DNA from 4 places in the Spongiactinospora sp. 9N601 genome. Region 4 is predicted to be linked to each of the others. Evidence: riboswitches for the same ligand, from Rfam matches in the RefSeq annotation. Region 4 holds a riboswitch; each other region holds the start of a gene.
What was found. A riboswitch is a leader RNA that binds a small molecule or an ion and turns the genes downstream of it on or off. The one in region 4 is predicted to bind cobalamin.
Positions count from the first base shown of each region.

Region 1 (4,404 bases), on a different contig from region 4:
TCACCGCCCGCTACACCGCGCCGCCGATGCCGTTCGCGCTGACGGTCTCCCAGACGCTCCGCCTGCCGCAGGAGATCCCGGGTGTGGCCGCGGCCAGGGACGTCCCGCTGCCCGCCGGGCGCGGGCTGTGGCGGTACGGCTTCGTGAAGACCCTCGCGGACCTGCCGCCGCTGCGCGAACGCCGGCCGTCCATCACCCTGCTCACCTTCGACCGCCCGGCGGGCTGACCGCTCAGACGAAGCTCACGAACCACCACAGCAGCGTCCCGCCCACCACCCCGGCCGCCGCGAGGCGCGGCCACAGGCGCTGCCCGCGCCACCGCCAGACGCCCAGGACCAGCGCGGCGAACAGCGGCGCGACGGCGTACACCAGCCACGCGGGCACGCCCGCCGCGAGTACGGTCTCGTTCGCCGCGACCACGTCGTACAGCCCGTACCCCAGCAGTCCCAGGAAGGAGAGCCCGGCGACCCCCGCGAGCAGCGGCGGCACCGAGCGCCACCCCGACCACCGCAGTGCCGCCGCCCCGACCTGGACCAGCGACACGACCGCGAGGGCGGCGAGCAGCGCGAGCCACCACCACTCGCCGCCGGCCAGCATCCGGTACGGCATCGCGGTGGGCAGCAGCTCCCCCGGGCGGGAGATCCGGTAGGGCGGCACGGCCCGATCGCAGGGGACCGCGGCCGAAGCCGGGTCCGCGACGAACGCCGAGATCGTCGTCCGCCCGCACAGGCTGGACAGGAACACCGCGTGCCCCACCCCGGCGAACTCGGCGAACCGGGCGCGCGGCAGCCGCTCCGCCGCGGGCCGGGCCGTACGGCCCGGCGTCGTCGGGTCCAGCGCGCCGCCGACGACCAGCACCGGCGCGCCGGTGCTCGCCGCCTCGCCCGCCGCGTACGGCAGCCGCCACGCGTCGCACACCGCCCGGTCCACCACCGTGGTGAACAGCCGGGCCGGACGTTCGCGGGCCGCGGGGTCCACCTCGTCCTGGCACTGCACGGCATGGTAGAGACCCAGGGCCCGGGAGGTGAGGGCCGGTCCGGCGGCGTCGGCGAGCGCGCCGAGCAGTTCGTCCCGGCCGCCGGCGAGGGCGTCGATGATCGTGGGCGCGACCGGGACGAAGTCCACCTCGTGCAGCGCCTCGGCGAGGATGGTCATGATGTCCTCACCGGTCAGCCGTACCGTGAGCGGGCCGCCGGTGAGCGGGTCGGTGGTGACCACGCTCGCGGGACGCGCGTCGTACCGGGCGACCATCGCGGCGAACCGCCCCGGCAGGTCCGCCCATGTGGAGGACGCGCCGGGGCCGAGGCCGCGCAGGGTCGCGTCCAGGTTGGCCTGCGCGTCGCCGTACCAGTCCACCTCGGCGGGCAGGAACGAGTCCAGCACCACCGACCGCACCCCTTCGGGATCGGCCGCCGCGGCGGCCAGCATGGAGCGGGTGGAGTAGCTGACCCCGAACAGGTTCCACTTCGGGTAGCCGAGTGCGCGGCGCAGGCCGGCCACGTCGGCGGCGATCTCAGCCGTGGTGTATCCGCGCAGGTCCACCCCCTGACGGGCCAGCCGCTCCCGGCAGGCGTTCGCGCCCCGCGCGATCCCGGCCGTCTCCGCCCGCATCGGCCCGGGCCCGGCGAGCGCGTCGAGCACGCCCCGAGCGATCTCCGGGCAGTCCAGCGCGGGCTCGGACCACCGGCTGCCCCGCTGCTCGATCACCACCACGTCGCGGTCGCGCCCCAGGATCATCTCCGACAGATATCCGGTGAGCTGGATCGATCCAGACCCGGGCCCGCCGCTGGTGTAGACGATGGGGTCGGGCTTGCGATCGGAGGCGGCCGATCGGTGTACCGCGAACCCGACCTTGATCGTCCGGCTCCCGGGCACGTCCCGCCGTTCGGGCACGATCAGAAAGCCGCATCGCGTACCGGCGGGCATCTGAACCGGGCACGCCCGGTCCTCGATCGCGGGCGCGGGCGCGGCGGACGCGGGCGTGGGCGCGGCGGCGACGAACATGATGGCCATGAGCAGGGGGGCGATCAGGGCCCGTGGGGAGATCACAACGCCCCAGGCTAGCGATCGGCCCCCCGGAACGGCGACGCTCCGGCGGCCTGACGCCGGGTGCGTGGTGGAATGACCGGTTTCGTGGGATGATGATGGAAAGGCGAGCGTGGACGAGGAAGCCGGTGTGAATCCGGCGCGGTCCCGCCACTGTGATCGGCGAGCGAGTTCCCACGACGCCACTGCCCCCGCCCGGGGTGGGAAGGCGGGGACGAGCTTCGACCCGAAAGCCAGGAGACTCACGCGGTCGCCTCCTCGATGAACTGGGGCGGATCTCCCCGGAGAGGAGTGGCCGGATGGCCGCTGGGCCGACGGGCGCGCCGCGTGGCGGTGGCGTGCCCTTAACGAGCCCGCGTCCGCCCGGCGGCGACCGGCGTAGTCCGCAGGGTCGTCTCTCTGATCCCGGTGGTTCTGTCCCGCTGCGCAGATTCCGGGAGAGGAACCCTCCATGCCGGGCAGACGTCCCAAGTCCCTGCCACTCGCCCTGTTCGCCGCCTGCGCCGTGCTGCTGGCCGGCTGCGGGGGCGCGCCCGCCGAGGTCGGGGAGGCCGCGCGGGCCCCGGTACCGGCCGGATTCCCGATTACCGTCGACAACTGCGGCGTGCGGACGACCTACGAGCGCCCGCCCCGGCGGGCGGTGTCGCTGAACCAGCACGCCACGGAGGTGCTGCTGGCCCTCGGGCTCGCGCAGTCCATGATCGGCACCGGCTACCTGGACGACCGGGTCCTGCCCGAGTACCAGGCCGCGTACGACGGCGTGAAGGTGCTGTCGGAGAAGTACCCGTCGTTCGAGGCGTTGCTGACCGAAGAGCCCGACTTCGTGTACGGCGGCTTCGCCAGCACCTTCGACGAGAAGGAGGGCCGCGCCAGGAACGCCCTGGCCAAGGCGGGCATCGACACCTACCTCAACATCGAGGAGTGCGCCACCGGCCCGGTGACCATGGCCATGATGGACCAGGAGATCCGCAACGTGGCCCGGATCTTCGGCGTGTCCGGCCGGGCGGAGCCGCTGATCACCCGGCTGCACGCGACCCTCGACGGGGTGAAGGGCAGGCTGGCCGGGGTCGCCCCGGTCAAGCTGTTCGTCTACGACAGCGGCGACAAGACCGCCTTCACGGCGGGCGGGCGCGGCGTCGGCAACGAGATCGTCGAACTGGCCGGAGCCGAGAACGTGTTCTCGGATGTCGGCAAGGCGTGGGGCGACGTGTCGTTCGAGCAGGTGGCCGAGCGCGCGCCGGACTGGATCGTGATCTACGACTACGGCGAGCAGCCGGTGGCCGACAAGAAGCGGTTCCTGCTGTCGAACCCGGCGCTGGCGGACGTTCCGGCGATCAAGGCGCGGCGCTTCGCGGTGCTGCCGCTGTCGTCGGTGGTGCTCGGGGTGCGCGCGCCCGCGGCCGTCGAGTCGCTGGCCCGCCAGATCCACCCCGAACGGTTCCGGTGACCCCCCGCACCGCGCTGGCCGGCCGGGCGGAGGCCGGGCCGCTTGCCGAGCCCGCCCGGCTGCCCGGACGCCGTCCCGGTCTGCCGTATCCGCTGGTGATCGGCCTGCTGGCGGCGCTGCTGTGCGCGGCGGTCACGGCCGGGATCGCGGCCGGGTCGATCCCGCTGCCCCCGGGGCAGGTGTGGGGCATCCTGGCCCACCGGATCCACCCCGCACTGGCCGACCCGTCCTGGTCGGCGGTCCGGGAGACCATCGTGATGGACGTACGGCTGCCGCGCGTGCTGCTCTGCGCGGTGGTCGGGGCGGGCCTTTCGGTGTGCGGGATGGCGTTGCAGGCCCTGGTCCGCAACCCGCTGGCCGATCCGATGCTGCTCGGCGTCTCCTCGGGGGCCACCGTCGGGGCGGTGTGCGTGGTGGTGTTCGGCCTGACCGTCTTCGGGGCGTTCTCGCTGCCGGTCGCCGCGTTCGCCGGGGCGCTGGCCGCGCTGGTGGCGGTCTACTTCCTGGCCAGGTCGGGCGGCCGGATGACCACGATACGGCTGGTGCTGGCGGGGGTGGCCACGGCCGAGGTGCTGTCGGCGGTGGCCGGGTTCCTGGTGGTGACCTCCAGCGATCCGCACAAGACGCAGTCGGCGCTGCGCTGGATGCTGGGCGGGCTGGCGGGCACGACCTGGCCGGTGGTGTGGGCGCCGGCCGGGGCCGTCGTACTGGGCACCGCCGTACTGCTGGGCGTCTCCCGGCCGCTGAACCTGCTGCTGGCCGGGGAGGAGGCCGCCACCGCGCTGGGGCTGGACGTACACCGGTTCAGGGCGGCGCTGTTCGTGCTGGTGGCCATCATGATCGGGACGATCGTCGCGGTCAGCGGGTCGATCGGCTTCGTCGGGCTGATCATGCCGCACGTGGTGCGGCTG
Region 1 is NZ_JBIRBB010000019.1:105,388-109,791, forward strand. It holds gene ACH34R_RS35745 (class I SAM-dependent methyltransferase) at 1-227, shown strand, start outside; gene ACH34R_RS35750 (alpha/beta hydrolase) at 232-2,049, opposite strand; cobalamin riboswitch at 2,117-2,311, shown strand; gene ACH34R_RS35755 (ABC transporter substrate-binding protein) at 2,498-3,493, shown strand; gene ACH34R_RS35760 (FecCD family ABC transporter permease) at 3,490-4,404, shown strand, end outside.
Region 1: another riboswitch for cobalamin. It lies ahead of ACH34R_RS35755 (ABC transporter substrate-binding protein); the one in region 4 lies ahead of cobN (cobaltochelatase subunit CobN).

Region 2 (4,404 bases), on a different contig from region 4:
TCGTTCTGGGTGATGTAGCTGAGACCGATCACGATGATCGACACCCGCTGCGGCGACGCCCACAAGATTCCCGCGGCGGTCGCCCGTGCGGTCTGCTTCGCCTTCGCGGCCACCACCGCGCTCTTGGAATTGCCGATCAGATGCCAGTAGTCCTGCGCGGCCACCCCGGACAGGAGGGTCAGCGTACGCCGCGCTCCTGCGTCGTAGTCGGTGTGGTCGAGGCTGTACCACGCCTCGAAGGCCGTGCGCGCCGCGCCCAGCGCTACCAGGGAGTATCCCGGGGGCTCGTTGGCCGTGGCCGGCTTGGTGGCGGTCGCGGCGTTCGTGTTCGTCGTTCGCTCCGGCACTCGCGCCCACCAGACCGCGCCCGCCGCCAGAGCGACCGCCGTGACGATCGCGCCTCCCCCGAGCATCGCCCGCCGCCGCCATCTCCTGCGCGGTCTCGCCCGCTCCGCCGGGGCCATCGGTACGTCCGCCGCCGGCTCGGTCCGGGGCCCGGCGCCCAGGTCCATGATGGCCAGCGGGAGTTCGGACGCCGTGGGACGATCGGCGGCCTGCTTGGAAAGACAGCGTCCTACCAGAGAGCGGAGATGATCGGGAAGAGAGCCGAGGTCGGGCTGCTCGTGCAGCACACGGTGCAAAACCGCCGGAAGCGTGCCGGCCTCGAACGGGGAGCGGCCGGTGGCGGCGTAGACGATGGTCGCCCCCCAGGCGAAGATGTCGGCGGCGGGGCCGAACGCCTCGCCCCTGATCTGCTCGGGGGCCATGTACCGGGGGGTGCCCACGAGCGCGCTGGCCAGGGCGGCACCGTCATTGAGGACACGGGCGATGCCGAAGTCGATGACGCGTGGGCCGTCATGCCCCAACAGGACGTTCTGCGGTTTGAAATCGCGATGGACGATACCCGCGCGGTGGATCGCGATGAGGGCCGTGGCCGTCGCCACCGCGAGACGGTCCAGATCGGCTCCCACGAGAGGCCCGTTTTCGGCGACGAATGCATAAAGCGAACGGCCGGCGACATACTCGCTGACGATGTAAGGGGGGTCGGCCGTCACATCGGCATCGAGCACCTGCGCAGTGCAAAAGCTGGAGACGCGCCGCAGAACGGCGAACTCCCGCTCGAACAGACGGCGGGCATCGGAGCCGACCTCCGCCTTGATGACCTTCAAGGCCACCTGGGCGCCGTCCGGCGCGTCGGCCAGGTAGACGACACCCTGGCCGCCCGCGCCCAGCCGCCCCTTAACCACATAACGCCCAATGTGTCGCGGATCGCCTGGAAGCAGCCCATCAACACTCATCACCGCACAGGCTAATGGCCCTTCAACTCGGCGGCCAGGGTAACGACACGATCAGCGGAGCCGTCGTTGCGCCCTTTCGCACCCCACGTAGAAGTGCCCCAACCGGTGGTGACCGAGCGTTATAGCGAAAATGCACGACGGCGAGCAGCATGCACTTCCTTGATCCGTGTTGACGCGACCGGGGAGGCGGGATACGTTCCGGTTGACTTCACGATTGTTCAAGGGAAATCCGGTGAGATGCCGGTGCGGACGCGCCACTGTATCCGGGACGCAGATCCCGGGAGCCAGGTCGCTTGACGATCGTGACCTCGTGAGATGGGACGCGTGACCCTGAGGAGGCGCTAAATGAGTGGCTTGTCCACCCCGTCCAGCATTCCCTTTCCCCGGCTGCGCCCCTGGCTGGCGGCCGTACCTGTGCTCCTGCTCGTCGCGTACCTGGTCCTGATGGACAACGGCGCGGTCTCCCAGACCGGCGCGTTCCTGCACGAACTCATGCACGACGGGCGGCACCTGCTCGGCGTGCCCTGCCACTAGGGGCCGAGTGTGGTACGCACTTTGCTGGTCAGGGGCCTGCTCGTGGGGCTGCTGGCCGGACTTGTCACGGGCGGCTTCGCCTTCGCATTCGGGGAACCGCGGGTGGACGACGCCATCGCCCTGGAGGAGGCCGCCGCGCGGGCCGCGGTTCCTGAGCACGCCGAGGAGGCCGAACACGGCCACGGCGAGGAGGCCGTGGTCGGCAGGCCCGCGCAGAAGGCCGGTCTCTTCCTGGCCACCGGCCTCTACGGGCTCGCCGTGGGCGGCATCTTCGCGCTGGTGTTCGCGGGTCTTCGCGGACGAGTCGGGCGAGCTGGGCGAGCTGGTCGGGGCGGGCCGGTCGGGCCGACGTCCGATGGACGGCTCGCACTGGTCATGGCCGGGACGGCGTTCGCCGCGATCATCCTCGTGCCGTTCGTGAAATATCCCGCAAATCCCCCCGCCGTGGGTGATCCGGCGACCATCAACAGCCGCACCCTGCTCTATGTGGTGATGATCCTCGTCGGCCTGGCGGCCACCGTGATCGCCGTGGTCACCGCCCGCCGGGTCACCGGGGATCCGTGGGCTCGTCGGGTGGCGGCGCTCGTCGCGTTCCTCGTGCCGGTGGTGGCCGCATGGTGGTTGCTGCCCACGGTCGACGAGGTGCCCGAGGGCTTCCCGGCCACGCTGCTGTGGGAGTTCCGGCTCGCCTCGATCGGCACCCAGCTCGTCTTCTGGACGGCGTTCGGCGTGCTGTTCGGCTGGCTGAGCGACCGGGCGGCGAGGCGTACCATCGCGCCCGCTCCGGCCGCCGCGGCACCGAGCTGAACCCTGGGGTGCTCTTCGTCCGGCACGCCACGACGCCGGGGATGCGGGCGGCCCGCTTCCCCGGTGATGAGGACGCGGACGCGGCCGGTCTGGCCAAGGCCGCCTCGCTGCGCTTCACGACGACCTCCCTGGTGTGGTCGGCGCCCGGCAAAGCCGCCCGGCAGACCGCCCGTGCCATGGGACTGCAGGCGCTCCCCGCTGCCGCCCTCAGGGAGGCCGACTACGGCCGATGGCGCGGCCTTGCCTATGACCAGGTCGCGCAGGAGGAGCCGCAGGCGCTGATGAGCTGGCTCACCGACCCCGCCGCCGCTCCGCACGGCGGCGAGTCCCTGGCCGTGCACGCGTCGCGGGTGGCCGGCTGGCTCGACTCCGTACGAGAGGAGCCGGAACAGGTCGCCATCTGTGACGCCGGCACCATCAGAGCGGCGCTCGGCCACGCCCTGGGGGCGGATCCGCTCAGCACCGCCCGCATCGACCTCGCTCCGCTGTCCATCACCGGGCTCACCGCGACACCGAGCGGCTGGCGGATCGCCTATGTCAACCGGAGGCTTTGAGCGGGGCCGGCCGCTCAGGCGGTGTGTACGTCAGTCGTCGCGCCCGATGATGGCGGTGACGCGGATCTCGACGCGCATCTTCGGGGCGCCGAGGGCGGGAACACCGGTCTCGGTCCAGATGGGTGCGCGGTCGCCGATGCGAACCGCCTGGTAGTAGTGCATGTTGGCGAGCTGTGTCTCGCCGTACCCGGGAGTGGCGAAGAACTCCGGCCTGCTCATGGTGATCCCTTCAGACGGGTGATCCTGATCACTTGCCATCGGACTTCTCCACCTGGCCGAGGAAGTCGAGCAGGCGGGGCAGGACGACGTCCGGCGCTTCCAGAATGGGGCTGTGACCGATCTTCTCAAGGCGCCACAAGGTGGCGTTCGGCAGGTGCTCGGCCATTTCGTTCTGCCACGGGACCGGACGCGGCTTGTCCTCCTCGCCGGAGACGATGAAGACGGGGACGCTGATCTGCGGAAGCAGATGAACGGCGGTGCCGCGTTCGATGACACCCGCCATGGCGGGGCGCAGGGTCTTCGGGACCTCAGCGATCCGTGACTCCCACCGCTTGACGATGTCCTGCCTGGCGGGGTCGTTACGGGTCGTTACACCGAACATGATCTCCATGGTCTCCTGGAGCACGTCACCGACGAACCCCTGCCGGCCGACGTTGTCGACCCACTCCCGGAAGACCACCAGTTGATCGGCGGGCTCGGAGCAGGCGGACGAGCCGAGGACGATCATCGACTTGACCAGTGCGGGCCGGGCCACCGCCAGCCGGAAGCCCACGTCGCCGCCCATGGACTGCACCAGCAGGTGCACCTGCTCCAGATTCAGGGCTTCGGCCAGTGCGATGACGTCGGCGGTGACCGTGTCCAGATGGATGAGGTCGCCCTCGGCCGCCGCGCTCTTACCCTGGCCCCGGAAGTCGGGGCGGATGACCCGGTACTTGCCGGCGGCGGCGTCCTTGAAGCCCTCGAACATGCGGCCGTCGAGGAACAGCGAGTGGAGAGCCAGGACGACGGGAAGATTCTCCTCTCCGGTGTCGCGAACGAAGAGCTCCGTTCCGTTGACCTTGATCCGCTTCTCGGTTTCGATGCTGCTCATAGTGGTGCCTTTCACAACTGTGGGATGCAAACGGGTGCTCATGCCCGGGCCAGGCGGGCGTCGAGGAAGGCGACGGCGGATTCTTTAGGGCGGGGCGAACCATCAGCGCCGTACCGAGGCG
Region 2 is NZ_JBIRBB010000006.1:482,198-486,601, forward strand. It holds gene ACH34R_RS17270 (serine/threonine-protein kinase) at 1-1,247, opposite strand, end outside; cobalamin riboswitch at 1,481-1,610, shown strand; gene ACH34R_RS17275 (CbtB-domain containing protein) at 1,644-1,832, shown strand; gene ACH34R_RS17280 (CbtA family protein) at 1,842-2,639, shown strand; gene ACH34R_RS17285 (histidine phosphatase family protein) at 2,648-3,193, shown strand; gene ACH34R_RS17290 (hypothetical protein) at 3,224-3,412, opposite strand; gene ACH34R_RS17295 (alpha/beta fold hydrolase) at 3,441-4,283, opposite strand; gene ACH34R_RS17300 (ABC transporter permease) at 4,386-4,404, opposite strand, start outside.
Region 2: another riboswitch for cobalamin. It lies ahead of ACH34R_RS17275 (CbtB-domain containing protein); the one in region 4 lies ahead of cobN (cobaltochelatase subunit CobN).

Region 3 (4,404 bases), on a different contig from region 4:
AACTGTGGCGGCACGACCTCGGCCTGTCTCGCGAGGACGCCGAACGCGCCATGTGCGACCTGCTGACGTCGATCGACCCCCGAAAGAGAAACTATGCGTAAGAACTTCCTGTTCGCCACCTGGGCCGGCGGCGGAGCCGTGCCGCCCACCCTCTCGGTCGCCCGCGCGCTGCGCGAGCGCGGCCACGGCGTCCGGGTGCTGGGCGACAGGTCGCTGCACGACGAGGTGGCCGCCACCGGCGCGGAGCCGATCACCTGGACGACGGCGCCCCAGGGCGACACCACCGACCCGGCCGGCGACCTCCTCAAGGACTTCGAGGCCCGCACGCCGATGGGCGCATTCGCCCGGCTCCGTGACCGTTTGGTCTGCGGCCCCGCGGCGGACTTCGCCCGCGACACCCTGGCCGAGCTGCGCGCGCATCCGGCTGACGTACTGGTCACCGACTTCTCGCTGCTCGGTGCGATCACGGCGGGCGAAGCGGCCGGAATCCCGGTGGCCGCGCTGGGGACGACCCTTTACCCCTTCCCCGCCCCGGGCGCGCCGCCGTTCGGTCCCGGGCTCAGGCCCGCCACCGGTGTCCTGGGGCGGCTGCGCGATCGGCTCCTGACAGAGATGATCACCAAGCCGTGGGCCAAGGGACTGCCCGCGCTCAACGCCGCCCGTGCCGCCAACGGTCTCCCGCCCGTCGATTCGGTCATCGACGCGTTCGGCCGCGTCGACCGGTTCCTCGTACTGTCGCCGCGGGCGCTGGACTACCCTGGCCGGCGGTTCCCGCCCTACGTCCGCCACGTCGGGCCGCGGCTCGACGACCCCGCGTGGGTCGGGGAACTGCGACTGCCCGAGGGGGAGACCCCACTGGTGCTGGTCAGCCTGAGTTCGACGTTCATGAACCAGCGCGAGCTGCTCCAGCGCATCGCCGGCGCCCTCGGCCGGCTGCCGGTACGCGGGCTGCTGACCACCGGCCCGGCAGTGGACCAGGCAACGGTCCACGCGCCCGGCAACGTCCTGGTCACCTCGGTCGCCCCGCACAACGCCGTGCTCCGCCACGCCGCTGTGACGATCACGCACGCCGGCCACGGGACGGCCGTCAAGTCCCTGGCGGCGGGTGTGCCCATGGTGTGCGTACCGCTCGGGCGCGACCAGGGCGAGGTGGCCCTGCGCGTCGCCCTCGCCGGAGCAGGGATCACCCTACGCAGGAGCGCCTCACCCGGCACCATCGCCCGCGCGGTCGGCCGGGTCCTGCACGACCCGTCCTACCAGCGCCAGGCGCGGCGCCTGGCCGCCGAGATCGCCGCCGAAACGGCGACCGACCGAGCCGTCACCGAACTCGAAGACCTCACCGCGACGACGCCCGGACCTGGATCTGGGTCCGCGCCCGGACCGCTGACGCACTCGCCCGGATCCGTACGGAAATGCCCGGTGAGTGGATGACGGACGATTCCTACTGAGCTCCCCAGCGGTCGTGATGGACGGCGGCCTGAAGTGGGCGGCGGTGGCGCCAGCCGTGTCGTTCCAGGTCGGGGTCGCCTTCGAGGTGGGTGACGGGGCCGAGGCACAGCCAGGCGACCGGGCGGACCTCGGCGGGGATGCCGAGCAGGTCCCGCACGAAGGGCTCGCGATAGAACGACACCCACCCCACACCGAGCCCTTCGGCGGTGGCGGCCAGCCAGAGGTTCTGGATGGCCAGGCACACCGAGTACAGGCCGGCGTCGGCGATGGCATGGCGGCCCAGCACGGCGGGGCCGCCTCTGCCCTGGTCATAGGTGACCACGATGGACAGCGTCGACTCGCGCACCCCGTCGATCTTGATGTGGGCGAACCGCCGGGCGGCCTCGGCGTCGAGGGTGGCGGCGTAGGCGGCCCGTTCGTGCTGGACATGTTCGTGGAAGGCGGCGCGGATCGCGGTGTCGCGTACCACGATGAAGTCCCACGGCTGGGACAGTCCGACGCTGGGGGCGGCGTGCGCCGCCGTCAGCACGCGGTGCAGCACCTCCTGCGGCACGGGCGCGCCGGTGAACTGGCCGCGCACGTCGCGGCGGCGGTGGATGACGTCGTACAGATGGCTGTTCATGGGCAGGCTCCCGCTGCATGGCCCCCATCAGAGGGGGCGGTGGGCGCGAGGCCGGTCTTCGGACTCCCGGATCAACGCCTGACCGCCCGCCTTCCCGGCCCTTACGGGCCAGTGGCCGTGCTTCGCACCTGGGCGGCGACTTCCCGGTCACCGCGGCGGGCCCGTGCCGGAATCACACCGGCTTCCCGATTCTCCTCGCGATCGCGAGGCACCTCGCAACAGTTCGCCGAGCAGTACCGTACCGTGACGACCCGCACCGCCGCCCAGGGGCCCCGAGTTCGGCCCCGGAGCCCGCCTCCGGTCAGGCCCTTGCGGCCACGGGCAGTACCGGCTCCAGCCGGAACATGCCCGTGACCATCTCCGCCGCGTCCTCCGCCGGTCGTGTTCGCCCGGCCACGGCGTCCAGGACATCGACGGTCGTGATCATGCCGATGAAGGCTCCGCCCGCCGCCATGACCGGTACGGCGTCGCAGCCCGCGTCCCGCATCACCGTCGCGACGTGCGGCAGGGACGCGTCCTGGCGGACGTGGGGGATGCGCCGCCCGGTCAGCAACCGGCGCAGCGGTGTGCGGGACTGCGCCTCCGGCCCGCCCGTCCAGGACGCCGCCAGGTCCTCCTTGGTGAGGATGCCCAGCAGCAGGCCGTGCTCGTTCACCACCGGCAGGTGGTGGATGCCCGCCCGGCGCATCAGTTCCCAGGCCATCAGCGGGGACTCCTCCGGCCGGACGATCACCAGGGCCCGGCTCATCACCTGCCCGGCGGTCAGCGTCTCATCCATGGTCATCCCCCTTTCAACGCGGGCCAGGTCCAGGTCCCGGACCCAGGCCGGGTCCTCGCCGTGGTCGCGGGCCCGCAGTCGATGTCGTTGAGCATCGCCATGTCCAACGGCGTGGTGGTGGTCCCCCCCTTCTAGTACCCGCGTACGTGCGGATTGTCGTGCCCGTGGCGGCGGCATCCGATCCCGCGGCATGGCCCGGTGCGCCGCGTGCGCAGTATGATCATCGGCAGGCGGCCCGTGGGATCGCTCGTCGCGACGGTGTCCATGCCTCGACCCTCCCTTCGCCCCTTCGCGGGCGGAGGCGGGGGTAGGGACCAAGGTCCCTAGCTCAACGTACGCCTCCCGTGCGGCTGCCGCTGTCCGGGCCCGCCGGCTCCGGTGCCCGCGCCACGCCCGCCGTCGCCGGCCGTAACCGCATCCATCCGATCGTCGATGATCACCCGGCTACGGCAGGCGGGCCCGCCGCTGCGCAGCGATGTGGTGACCGGCCCCGCCGGCAACCTGGTCGAACTGTTCCAGCCCGCGGCCCCCCGCGCGGGAGGTGTGGTCCCGCGCGGGCTGTGGGCCGGGTCAGTGGGCCAGGGTGAGCACCGAGACGCTGTGGGAGCCGGTGTTGGTGAGGTACAGGAACCTGCCGCCGGGGCCGGAGGCGGTGTAGCGCGGGTCGTCGCCGACGGCGACCTCCCCCAGCACGGTGTTGGTGCGGGTGTCGAAGATGTTCACGGTGTCGGAGCCGGAGTTGGCGACATAGGCGATGCGGTTGCCGGTGTGCAGGGCCAGGCCGCGTGGGTTGGTGCCCACGGTGATGGTCGCGGTGACGGTGTTGCGGCGGGCGTTGATGACCGAGACGGTGCCGCCGAGGGTGTTGCTGACGTAGACGGTACGGCTGTCCGGGGTGACCAGGACCCCGCGGGGTTCATCGCCGACGGCGATGGTCGCGGTGACGGTGTGGGCGGCGGTGTCGATGACTGAGACGGTGTCGGAGTCGGAGTTGGCGACGTACGCCGCACGTCCGCTGGGGGTGAAGGCGATGCCTCTCGGGGACAGCCCGACGGCGATGGTGGCGGTGACGGTGTGGGTGGCCGTGTCGATGACGGTGATCGCCCCGGAGCCGGTACTGCTGACGTAGGCGAAGCGGCCGTTGGGGGCGATCGCCACCCCGCGGGGGGCGTCGCCGACCGGGATGGTCTTGATGACCTCGCGGCGCGCGGTGTCGATCACGGACACGTCGTCGGAGTCGCGGTTGGCGATGTAGGCGAACGCGCCCTTGCGGACGAAGCCGACACCGTAGGGGAAGGTGCCGACCGGGATGGTGTCGATCTCGGTGCGGCGGCGTACGTCGATGATCGAGACGGTGTTGGAACCGGCGTTGGTGACATAGGCCTGGCGCCAGCCGGGGGCGAAGGCGACCATGCGGGGGTTGAGGCCGACGTCGATGGTGGCCAGCACCACGGGGCGCACCGAGCCGGGGTGGGCTCCGGACGCCGCGCCGGGAAGGGCACCCACGGGCGCGGCGACCGCCGCGGCCGGTGCGCCGGTGGTGGCCAGCACGGCG
Region 3 is NZ_JBIRBB010000008.1:307,230-311,633, reverse strand. It holds gene ACH34R_RS21385 (TetR family transcriptional regulator) at 1-101, shown strand, start outside; gene ACH34R_RS21380 (glycosyltransferase) at 94-1,431, shown strand; gene bluB (5,6-dimethylbenzimidazole synthase) at 1,442-2,071, opposite strand; cobalamin riboswitch at 2,103-2,302, opposite strand; gene ACH34R_RS21370 (HPP family protein) at 2,373-2,849, opposite strand; gene ACH34R_RS21365 (beta-propeller fold lactonase family protein) at 3,420-4,404, opposite strand, start outside.
Region 3: another riboswitch for cobalamin. It lies ahead of bluB (5,6-dimethylbenzimidazole synthase); the one in region 4 lies ahead of cobN (cobaltochelatase subunit CobN).

Region 4 (4,404 bases):
CGAGCAGCGAGTCCGCCATGGCCTGCCCGGTCTCCCAGGCCAGCCGGCTGGGCACCGCGCGGGGATCGACGGAGTAGAAGTTGCGGCCGGTCGGCAGCACGTTGACCAGGCCGCGCAGCGGCGAACCGCTCGGCCCGGCCGGGACGTAACCACCGTCGAGCGCGTGCAGCAGGTTGCCGATCTCGTCGGTGGTGCGGGCCAGGCGGGGTACGACCTCGGTCGCGGCGAAGGCCAGCACGCGCATCACCTCGGCGGGAAGTCCGGCGGCGACCTCGGCCGCCGCCTCCGGCCGCCAGCCGCGTTCGTCCATGCCGCTGACCAGGGCGCGCGCGGTCGCCTCGGCGTCGTCCACGGCGGCCAGCCCGGCCGTACCGTCCTCGGCCAGGCCCAGCGCCTCGCGCAGGCCGGGCAGGCTCTCCCGGCCGGACCACATCTGCCGGGCCCGCAGCATGGCCAGCACCAGATCGATCCGCTGCTCCCCGGCCGGGGCCTCGCCGAGCACGTGCAGGCCGTCACGGATCTGCGCGTCCTTGACCTCGCACAGCCAGCCGTCCACGTGCAGGATGAAGTCGTCGAACTCGCTGTCGTGCGGCCGGTCGTCCAGCCCGAGGTCGTGGTCGAGCCGGGCGGCCTGGATCAGCGTCCAGATCTGCGCGCGGATGGCGGGCAGTTTGGCGGGGTCCATCGCGGCGATCGTGGCGTGCTCGTCCAGCAGTTGCTCCAGCCGGGCGATGTCGCCGTAGGTGTCGGCGCGGGCCATCGGCGGCACCAGGTGGTCCACCAGTACGGCGTGCGCCCGCCGCTTGGCCTGGGTGCCCTCCCCCGGGTCGTTCACCAGGAACGGGTAGACCAGCGGCAGATCGCCGATCGCGGCGTCGGTGCCGCAGGCGGCCGACATGCCGGCGGCCTTGCCCGGCAGCCACTCCAGGTTGCCGTGCTTGCCCACATGCACCATCGCGTGCGCGCCGAACTCCGCCGACAGCCACCGGTACGCGGCCAGGTAGTGGTGGCTGGGCGGCAGGTCGGGGTCGTGGTAGATGGCGATCGGGTTCTCCCCGAACCCGCGCGGCGGCTGGACCATCACCACCACGTTCCCGGCGCGCAGCGCGGCGAGCACGATGTCCCCTTCGTGGACGAACAGCTCGCCGGGCGGCGGTCCCCAGTGCCGCTCGATGGCCTCCCGCAGGTCGCCGGGCAGGGTGCGGTACCAGGTCTCGTAGACGGCGGCGGGGATGCGGACCGGGTTGCCCGCCAGGTGTTCCTCGGTGAGCCAGTCGGGGTCCTGGCCACCGGCCGCGATCAGCGCGTGGATCAGCGCGTCGCCGTCCTGCTCGGCCACGCCGGGGAAGCCTTCGCCCAGGTCGTAGCCCGCTTCGGCCATCCTGGCGAGCAGCCGCACGGTGCTCCTGGGGGTGTCCAGGCCGACCGCGTTGCCGATCCGGGAGTGCTTGGTGGGGTAGGCGGACAGCATCACCACGATCCGCCGCCCGGCGGGCGGGGTGTGCCGGAGCAGGCCGTGCCGTACGGCGATGCCCGCCACCCGCGCGGCCCGCTCGGGGTCGGCGACGTAGACGGTCAGGCCGTCCCGGTCGATCTCCTTGAACGAGAAGGGCACGGTGATGATCCGGCCGTCGAACTCCGGGATCGCCACCTGCGAGGCCGCGTCCAGCGGGGACAGGCCGTCGTCGTTGTCCTCCCAGGCCCGGCGGGTGGAGGTCAGGCAGAGCCCTTGCAGGATCGGTACGTCCAGGGCGGCCAGCGCACCGACGTCCCATGCCTCGTCGTCGCCGCCCGCGCCCGCCGTGGCCGGGCGGGAGCCGCCCGCCGCCAGGACGGTGACCACGAGCGCGTCGGCGGCGCGCAAGGTGTCGATCAGTTCGGGCTCGGCGGTGCGCAGCGAGGAGCAGAAGATCGGCATGGCCTGGCCGCCGGCGTCCTCGATGGCGGTGGCCAGGGCCTCGACGAATCCGGTGTTCCCGGCCATGTGGTGGGCGCGGTAGTACAGGACGCCGATCACGGGGCCGCTCTTGGACCGGGCAACGCGCTCCAAAAGGCCCCAGGTGGGAGCGGGGGCGGGCGGGGCGAATCCGTGGCCGGTCAGCAGCACGGTGTCAGACAGGAAGGCGTGCAGTTCGGCCAGGTTGGCCGGGCCGCCGTGGGCCAGGTAGGCGTGCGCCTCGGCGCAGACGCCGCCGCTGACGGTGGAGAGTTCCATGAGTTCGGCGTCGGGGGCCTGCTCGCCGCCGAGTACGACGACCGGGCGCGGCCCGGCGAGCAGGGCATCCAGCCCTTCCTCCCAGGCCCGCCGCCCGCCGAGCAGGCGGACCACGACGAGGTCGGTGCCCTCCAGCAGCGCGGGCAGGTCGTCCGGGGTCAGCCTGGCCGGGTTGCCCAGCCGGTAGGCCGCGCCACCGGCGCGGGCGCTGAGCAGGTCGGTGTCAGAGGTCGAGAGCAGCAGAACGGTACGGCTGTCGCCAGGCACAGCACGGTCCTCCCTCGGGGTCCTCGCCCCGGTAGCGGGTGTCGCGACGGCAGGAGTCTCCTGGCTCCCGGATCAGCGCTCACCCCGGCCTTCCCACCCGTCGCCGGGCAGTGGCCTTGCGGTTGGGGGTCGCTCCCCGGTCACAGTGGCGGGACCGCGCCGGTTTCACACCGGCTTCCTCCCATTGCCATCGCCTACCGGAAGCCTACGACAGAAGTGGCGTTACCATCCAGATCGTGTCCAAAGCCGACTTTTCTGGCCGCATGCGGCCGGATGCGTGTCCGGGGGCGCTCCAGGTGCACGAGGCGGCCGACGGGCCGCTCGCCCGGGTGCGCCTGCCCGGCGGTGCCATCACGTCCGCCCAGCTCAGCGAGCTGGCGGACGGCGCGGCGGAGCTGGGCGCGGGGGTGATCGAGCTGACCTCCCGGGCCAACGTCCAGGTACGCGGGCTGCGCTCCCCCGCCGCCTTCGCCGAAAAGATCGCCGCCGCCGGCCTGCTGCCGTCGGCGGCCCACGAACGGGTGCGCAACATCGTGGCCTCCCCGCTCGGCGGCCGTCGGACCGGGCTGGACACCCAGCCCGTGGTGGCGGCCCTTGATCGGGAGCTGTGCGCGGTGCCGGAACTGGCGTCCCTGCCGGGCCGCTTCCTGTTCGCGGTGGACGACGGCACCGGAGACGTCCTGAACCTCGGCGCGGACATCGCCTGGAACGGGCGGTTGCTGCTGGCGGGCATGGACGCGGGGCTCACCGCCACCATGGAGGAAGCGCCCGGCCTCATGATCGCCGCCGCCCGCGCGTTCCTGGCCGAACGCACCGACTCCTGGCGCATCGCCGAACTCCCCGACGGCCCGGCCCGCATCGCCCGCCACCTCGGCGGCACGGCGGGGGACTCGCCGGCCGCACCGGAGGGCCGGGAACTCCGGGCCGGACGGATCATCCAACGTGACGGACGGGTGGCGCTGTCGGCGGTCGTACCGCTGGGACGGCTGACGGCCGCCCAGGCGCGGGTGATCACCGGTACGGTACGCCTCACGCCCTGGCGGACCATTGTGCTGCTCGACCTGGACCCCGCCGAGGCCGGCCAGGTCGAACAAGAACTCAACCGGGCCGGCCTGGTCACCGACCCCGCCTCACCGTGGAACGGCGTGAGCGCCTGCACCGGCAGGCCCGGGTGCGCGAAGGCGCTGGCCGACGTGCGGGAGGACGCCCGCCGCTGGGTCGGTACGCTGGCCGCCCCCGCCCCTGCCCCCGTCCACTGGTCCGGCTGTGAACGCCGGTGCGGACTCCCCCGCGGCCGGGTCGTCCAGATGACCGCCACCCCGGCCGGCTACCACGAGAGGACCCCGTGACCGACTACCTGCGCGACGGAGCCGAGATCTACCGGCGTTCGTTCGCGACCATCCGCGCCGAGACCGACCTCACCGGCGTCCCGCCCGAGATCGCCCAGGTGGCGGTACGGATGATCCACGCCTGCGGGATGACCGACCTGGTCACCGACCTGGCCTGGTCCCCCCACGTGGTGACGAAGGCCCGCAAGGCACTACAGCAGGGCGCGCCCGTGCTGTGCGACGCGCGGATGGTCGCCTCCGGCGTGACCAGGAGCAGGCTCCCCGCCGCCAACGACGTGGTCTGCACCCTCGCCGACCCCGCCGTGCCCGCGCTCGCCGACAAGCTGGGCACCACCCGCAGCGCCGCCGCCCTCGAACTGTGGCGGGACCGCCTGCCCGGTTCGGTGGTGGCCATCGGCAACGCGCCGACCGCCCTGTTCCGGCTGCTCGAACTCGTCACCGAGGGCGCGGGCAGGCCCGCCGCCGTGCTCGGCATCCCGGTCGGCTTCATCGGCGCGGCCGAGTCCAAGCGCGCGCTCGCCGAGAGCGACCTGGACCACCTGGTGGTACACGGCCGCCGCGGCGGCAGCGCGA
Region 4 is NZ_JBIRBB010000004.1:437,037-441,440, reverse strand. It holds gene cobN (cobaltochelatase subunit CobN) at 1-2,482, opposite strand, end outside; cobalamin riboswitch at 2,517-2,706, opposite strand; gene ACH34R_RS11835 (precorrin-3B synthase) at 2,719-3,831, shown strand; gene ACH34R_RS11830 (precorrin-8X methylmutase) at 3,828-4,404, shown strand, end outside.